DNA from 2 places in the Aeribacillus sp. FSL K6-8210 genome. Region 1 is predicted to be linked to the other one. Evidence: predicted binding sites of a transcription regulator. Region 1 holds the regulator's gene; the other holds the start of a gene.
The links. Region 1 encodes CtsR, which represses protease genes until heat stress. Its sites were predicted from a motif close to ATGGTCAATAAAGGTCAAACA; they were not measured.

Region 1 (3,432 bases):
GATTTTTTCTGGACTTAATCCTAGAGCGTGAAGCGCTTTAGCGGCAATTCCTTCTCCTTCGCGCACGAGCCCAAGCAATATGTGCTCTGTGCCGATATTGTTATGTCCGAGGCGTACAGCTTCTTCCTGCGCTAAAGCAAGCACTTTTTGCGCCCGTTCCGTAAATCTCCCAAACATCATTGTTCATCATCCTCCCTTTGCTTCCTTTCTAATTGAAGCCTTTCACGAATTAATGTTGCCCTGCGAATATCCCGTTCATTCGGCCGTAGAACTCCTCCTGAATATTGTTGCAGAAATCCGGGCTGAATTAAAATCATAAGCTCATTTAAAACACTGCGTGAAACATTTTGAATAATTCCCAGGTCAATTCCTAAGCGCACATCTGATAAACATTGAATTGCTTCTTTCGATGGAATAATTCTGCTGTATTTGAGAGTGCCGTAAGAACGATATACACGGTCTTCTAGATGATGCGGATTCGTTTTATATAAAGCATCTCTTGCAGCCCGTTCTTGAGCAATTAATTGCCCGACAACACCTATTAAATCATCGACAATATCATCTTCTGATTTGCCTAGCGTAATTTGGTTCGAAATTTGGAATATATTACCTATCGCTTCACTTCCTTCTCCGTACCGACCTCTCACAACCAATCCTAATTGATTGATAGCAGGTATAATTTGGTTAATCTGCTGTGTTAAGACAAGTCCTGGAAGGTGCATCATCACGGAAGCCCGCAAGCCGGTACCGACATTTGTTGGACAGCTAGTTAAGTAGCCCCTATGTTCATCAAATGCATAATCAACTTTTTCCTCAATCCAATCGTCAAGATTCATTGCCATTTTCAACGCTTCTTTTAGCTGAAGGCCCGGGAACAAACATTGAATTCTAATATGATCCTCCTCGTTTATCATGATGCTCACTTCTTCGTTTTCAGATAAAAGGCACCCTCCAAGTGCTGATTCTTCCATTAAATAAGGACTAATCAAATGCTTCTCTACAAGTACGCGTTTTTGAATAGGCTGAAGTTCATTCATTTTCAGCAGCACGAATGTTCCTAAACCGTCAAACACTCTTTGTGAAAATGATTCTTCAAATGTATTTAAAACAGCCAAGGCTTCTTCATTCGACATAATGGTAGGAAAGCTGATATTTTCTATATTTCGCGCCAATCTGACTCGGCTGCTCAGCACAATATCGGAATCAGGTCCTTCTTGATTCATCCAAGGGCTCATGGCTGAACGAATAAATTTTTGAAAGGACATGTCATACTCCCCTTTCGTTCCGTCCATTTATCTTCGCTTCAATGGACCGAATTTCATCCCGAACTTGAGCTGCTCTTTCGAATTCCTCTTTCGCAATTAATTCTTGCAGTTCCTGTTTAAGCATTTTCAGGCGCTTTTTCAAATGAATACTTCCACCGGTCCGTTTCGGCACTTTACCGCCGTGAGTTGTATTCCCGCCATGAACACGTTTTAAAATCGGGGTAATTTGGTGATAAAACGTTTTGTAACAATGGGAGCACCCGAATTTACCAATTTTCGTAAATTGATCAAACGTCATATTACATTTCTCACATTGAATGACCTGATTTTTCTTGAAAACATTTTGCCCTTGGCTGCTAATGGCGCTGTCCATATTTAATAATCCGGACAATAAGTTGTTTATAGAAAAGCCTGGATTCATATTGAATATGAATACATCACTTTTTTCCTGTGCACATTTTTCACATATATGCACTTCAGTCTTTTCGCCGTTGATAATTTTTGTAAAGTGGAAAGTAGCGGGCCTTTCATGACATTCTTGACAAATCATCGTCCATCACATCCTCACTTGTATTTTAACGAGGTGAGCATCGCCTTCATCATCCTTGCCCTCAATTCGTCTCGATCAGGCAAATCAATATATAAAACAGACCGATCAATTACGCTCAACATAATTTTCGCTTCTCTTTCTGAAATAACCTCTTCATCAGCCAATCTCAAAATAATATCCTCCGCCGACGATTGTGACAGCCTTTTACCAATGGCATTTAAAATTTGATTGATCAGCTGGATACGGTCATTGATTCGAATTTTCATAATTCGGATATAACCGCCTCCACCCCTTTTGCTTTCGACAATGTAACCCCGTTCAATTGTAAAACGAGTGTTGATCACGTAATTGATTTGCGATGGAACACATTGAAATTTATCCGCAATTTCACTTCTTTTAATTTCAACAATTTCTTTTCCGCTAGAATCTAATACATGCTTTAAATATTGCTCGATAATATCAGATATATTCCGCACCTCGAAAAACACCTCCTTCAACTTTTTGATTGGAATTGCAAAACGCTCAAGAAATGTGCAATATCCTTGAGGGATAGGAGGCAAGATGTTTACGTAATGCTTATTTCCTAAACGATAACAACTAGTCACTTGACTTTGACTATATTTGACCTTAATTATAATATAAATTTTTTTTTGTGTCATTTCAACAAAAAAGCTCACTAATAATATTGCCATTTACAATATGGAAAAAACCCGCTCTTTAAAAAACTTTTTTAACTTCTTGAAATTTCAATAATTCGTTTATGATTTCAGGCATTTCATCTTTTGGAAGGCCAATTTCAAGTAAATATGAACGCTTCGCATGTTTAGTTTCTTTTGGCTTTGACAATGTAAAATGAATTTTATAAACAGAAATATTTAATTGTTCAAGTTTCCGAGTAAATTCCACCAAATCATCTTCTGGAAGATTAACTTGTATCCATTTTTTGCTTGACTTCTCAGCAAAAAAAGCCTCCACCTTATTGAGAAAGATCAAACTCAACAATACAATCAAGGTAGAAAAAATCGCCAGCGGATACATTCCTGCCCCAACAACAAGGCCAAGTCCTGCAACAACCCAAATCGAGGCTGCCGTCGTTAATCCTCTTACCGTAACCCCTCTCACTAATATCGTTCCAGCACCTAAAAAACCAATGCCGCTAATGACATAAGAAGGAATTCTTGCTGGGTCAAAACGAATATTTTCATAACGATCCATATATTCTTCAAAGCCATAAAGAGACAGCAGCATCATCATGCAGGAGCCGACACCAACTAACAAATGAGTGCGAAAGCCTGCTGGATGCCGTTTAAATTCTCGTTCAAGGCCAATAAATCCACTTAAAATGACTGCTAAAACAATGCGAATCAACATAATTTTCCATTCCTCAGGCATTATCATTCCTCCTCACCATCCAAATGACTTTTTCTGATTTGGCCATATATGAATAATGACTTTTGTTGTTCTGACCATATATGAATTTTGAAATGATACAGTATTATACTTTCCCATTATATGCGATGAACAGTGCTCAATATTCAATTGTTCTTGAGTATGAGACTAAGAATGATATGAAACAAAAAAGCACTTTTAGAGCTGGCTTTAAAATCAAACGAAGCT
Region 2 (3,432 bases), 670 kb from region 1:
GAACTAGGTGAAATGGTGTCCAGCGGGAAAATCAGCAAATCGGGAATCAACCACCGATTAAGAAAAATCGATGAAATCGCTGAAAAATTGCGGGCTGGCAAAACGATTTCATTTAAATAAATTTTTAAGAAGAGAGGGATTAATATGGTTGAGAAAAAAGTGGAAGTTCGGTTAAAAACCGGTTTGCAGGCACGACCGGCTGCATTGTTTGTTCAGGAAGCCAACAGGTTTTCATCTGACATTTTTATCGAAAAAGACGGAAAGAAAGTAAACGCCAAAAGCATCATGGGGTTGATGAGCTTAGCTATTAACAGCGGCTCTGAGATCACATTGATCGCAGAAGGAAACGATGAGGAAGAAGCATTAGAAGCGCTTATCAACTACATTCAAAACGAAAATTAATGTGAACACACAAAAAAATTGCCACAAAATTCATCAATGGATGGATATTGCCTCTCTTGTGGGAGAAAGCAGGAAACAACCGCTGTCAGCCACAAGAGGGCTTTATTTTTGCTAAAACTGATATGAAGACGAAATGGCTTCGGGTGCTGATCCATTCGTTCATAGAAAAGTTATGATAAATCTTATGTTGGGAGAGAGCTTCGTGAAGGTTCTTAACTGGAACTTTTGGATTTCAAATTATTGCGAAAGAGCGGGGCGAATCCGAGCAATATATTTGGTGTAAATACTATTTTTTCATAAATCTGCGATCAACATTCAAGAAAAAACAAACGTGCTTTGATATGGTTCGAATGACTTACAGCTGAATGGATAAAGAGAGATTCTAGCCCTTTTATAACATGAAAAAATCGATTATAACACTTGTTTTTGCCAGCAGGTGTCCAGAAAAAAACTTCAGCAAAATACGGTTTACACAGGCTCTCCGAAAGCATATTTAATCCTTCATCCGGCTCGATCCGCATTTTGGGCTTAGATTAAAGCAATATCGGCAGTTAACGGCTTTTCGAAAACGTAAAGCTGACGATTCCGGCCAAAAAGTTGAATGAGGAGCTGCTGTCAAGATCATTCTTGACATTTGCTCCTCATTCAAATGTGTGAAGGTATGAAGCAGCGGTTTATTTTTATACTGTCTGCTTGATATGTTTAAATTTTTTTTGTCTTCCTATTTGAGGCAGCTTTTATTTTGTTAAAACTTTGTCAATCAACCCATATTCTTTTGCACGTTCAGCTGACATGAAATTGTCGCGGTCCGTATCACGTTCAATTACTTCAAGAGGCTGGCCAGTGTTTTCAGATAAAATTCTGTTCAATTTATCTCTTAAAGAGAGAATTCGTCTAGCTGCAATATCAATGTCAGTTGCCTGACCTTGCGCGCCTCCTAACGGTTGATGGATCATTACTTCACTATTCGGAAGGGCAAAACGTTTTCCTTTTGCACCTGCCGCCAATAAGAATGCTCCCATGGAAGCAGCCATTCCTATACACATCGTGGATACATCAGGTTTAATAAATTGCATCGTATCATAAATCGCCATGCCAGCAGTAATTGATCCGCCCGGGCTGTTAATGTAAAGGGAAATATCTTTTTCAGGATCCTCCGCTGCCAAGAAAAGAAGCTGAGCAACGATGGAGTTTGCAACATGATCATCAATTGGCGTACCAAGGATAATAATGCGGTCTTTTAACAATCTTGAATAAATATCGTAAGCACGTTCACCACGGTTTGTCTGTTCAATAACAGTCGGTATTAAATTCATTATGTTTCCTCCCTCACATCAAAGTTAAAGTCATTTCTATTCCATCATACATAAAAGGTCAATAAAGGTCAAACAAAAAACTTTTATATATAATTATTTATAAGATCAATACATGTACCATCATACCCTCATTTTTCATTTTTCAAACAACGATGAAAAATGAATTTTTCAAATCAATTTTGACACGATGGATAATTAAGCAAAATTTATTCTTGCATATACTGTTCGGTTCGATTATAATATAATTCGTGACATTTGAAAAATGCGCTCGTAGCTCAGTTGGATAGAGCGGTGGTTTCCGGTACCACGTCCGTCGGGGGTTCGAGTCCCTCCGAGCGCGTAAGCCTAGAGCAACAAGGGTTTGAGCGATTTAGAAGTCGTTCAACGGACGGAAACTACCGAAAAACGGACAACGTATTTTCGCAAGGTTTCCGTCCCACTGAATCAAAGAGACCGCGTGCCTCCAAAATGAAAAATTTTGGAGGTTTTTATTATGCGAAAAAGGCTAGAAAGGTAGTTTCAAGACATCTGATTGTAGATGTAATCTCGATTATATGACGGTTGCAGAAGGATTAAAATACGCTAAGATCATTTACAAAACGGAAGCTATCCAGGACGAACGAGTACCGATTATTGAAGTTCTTGAAAAAATTTTATAGATGTTGTCGGTTTTAGAGATCTTACTACTGACCAAATTAGACGGTACATTTAATACGTCATCTGTAACCGTGGATATTCTTTTCGGTGCTATTAAATCGATTTTTAGAAAGCTACATAAATACGGTATTATTTGAAGAAAGTCTCGTCAAAAAAAATGCCAAAATTAATAAGGATAAACAACGAATCTTTGTGCCTACAGACACGCAAGTAAAGAGGCTATGAAACGTCAAAGATATAGGTATTTACGGGATTTCGTGACTATGGTGCTATTAAACTAATGTTAGAGTGAGAACAAAGGGCAAACTAAGTTGAATAGTCAGAAATTTCGGGTATTTTTTATCGTAAACTATTTGAAAAAGGTGACGATATTAGTCGCACTCGATAAGAACTATGCCAAAAAGGGTGAAAAAAGATGTAAAATAATAATATCTTGCAAGATTTATAGATCACGAAGGGTGTTGAAGAATGGAACGTATTTCAGTAGTTTCCATTTTAGACGTTATTGGTGAATTGTTTTCTGATGAAGTTTCGATTGCTGTTTCCAATACAAAGGAATATATCTATTACCGGCCGAGCAAACGGATTGATTTGAAAATCAGACCGGGAGACTTGGTAAGAAAAGGAACGATTGCGTATAAAGCTTTGCACACCAAACAAAAGGTTTCTGAGTTTATTAACCGCGATGTGTTTGGCGTTCCTTATCACGGGATGGCTGTGCCGTTTTTTTGGGAAGGAAAGCTTGAGGGATGCGTCACTGCGATTTTTCCTGCTTTGACGGATGGAAAATCTGTTGTGACCGTCAAAACTGATGACGGATGGGTTCCTATTCCTTTTTCGAAAGTTGCGTATTTAGAAGCAAAAGATAAAAAGACCTATGTGTACACTGAAGGATGCTCAGGAACGCATAAATACTCTCTCCAGGAATTTGAATACTTGCTTCCAAAGGACTATTTTATTCGCTGTCATCGGGCTTTTATTGTGAATGTCAACCATATTAAGGAAATCTACCCTGATGCGCATTCAACTTTTTTGCTGTTGATGAATAACGGTGATA

Region 2: a site for CtsR is predicted at 1,773-1,793, ahead of clpP (ATP-dependent Clp endopeptidase proteolytic subunit ClpP). Genes of this name have one in related genera too.

What each region holds. Positions count from the first base shown of each region.
Region 1 covers NZ_CP150172.1:116,608-120,039, reverse strand. The annotation lists gene clpC (ATP-dependent protease ATP-binding subunit ClpC) at 1-180, opposite strand, end outside; gene NSQ41_RS00635 (protein arginine kinase) at 177-1,265, opposite strand; gene NSQ41_RS00630 (UvrB/UvrC motif-containing protein) at 1,267-1,815, opposite strand; gene NSQ41_RS00625 (CtsR family transcriptional regulator) at 1,830-2,291, opposite strand; gene NSQ41_RS00620 (MgtC/SapB family protein) at 2,533-3,207, opposite strand.
Region 2 covers NZ_CP150172.1:783,294-786,725, forward strand. The annotation lists gene whiA (DNA-binding protein WhiA) at 1-120, shown strand, start outside; gene NSQ41_RS03840 (HPr family phosphocarrier protein) at 145-402, shown strand; gene clpP (ATP-dependent Clp endopeptidase proteolytic subunit ClpP) at 1,140-1,718, opposite strand; tRNA gene NSQ41_RS03850 (tRNA-Arg) at 1,983-2,058, shown strand; gene NSQ41_RS03855 (LytTR family DNA-binding domain-containing protein) at 2,844-3,432, shown strand, end outside.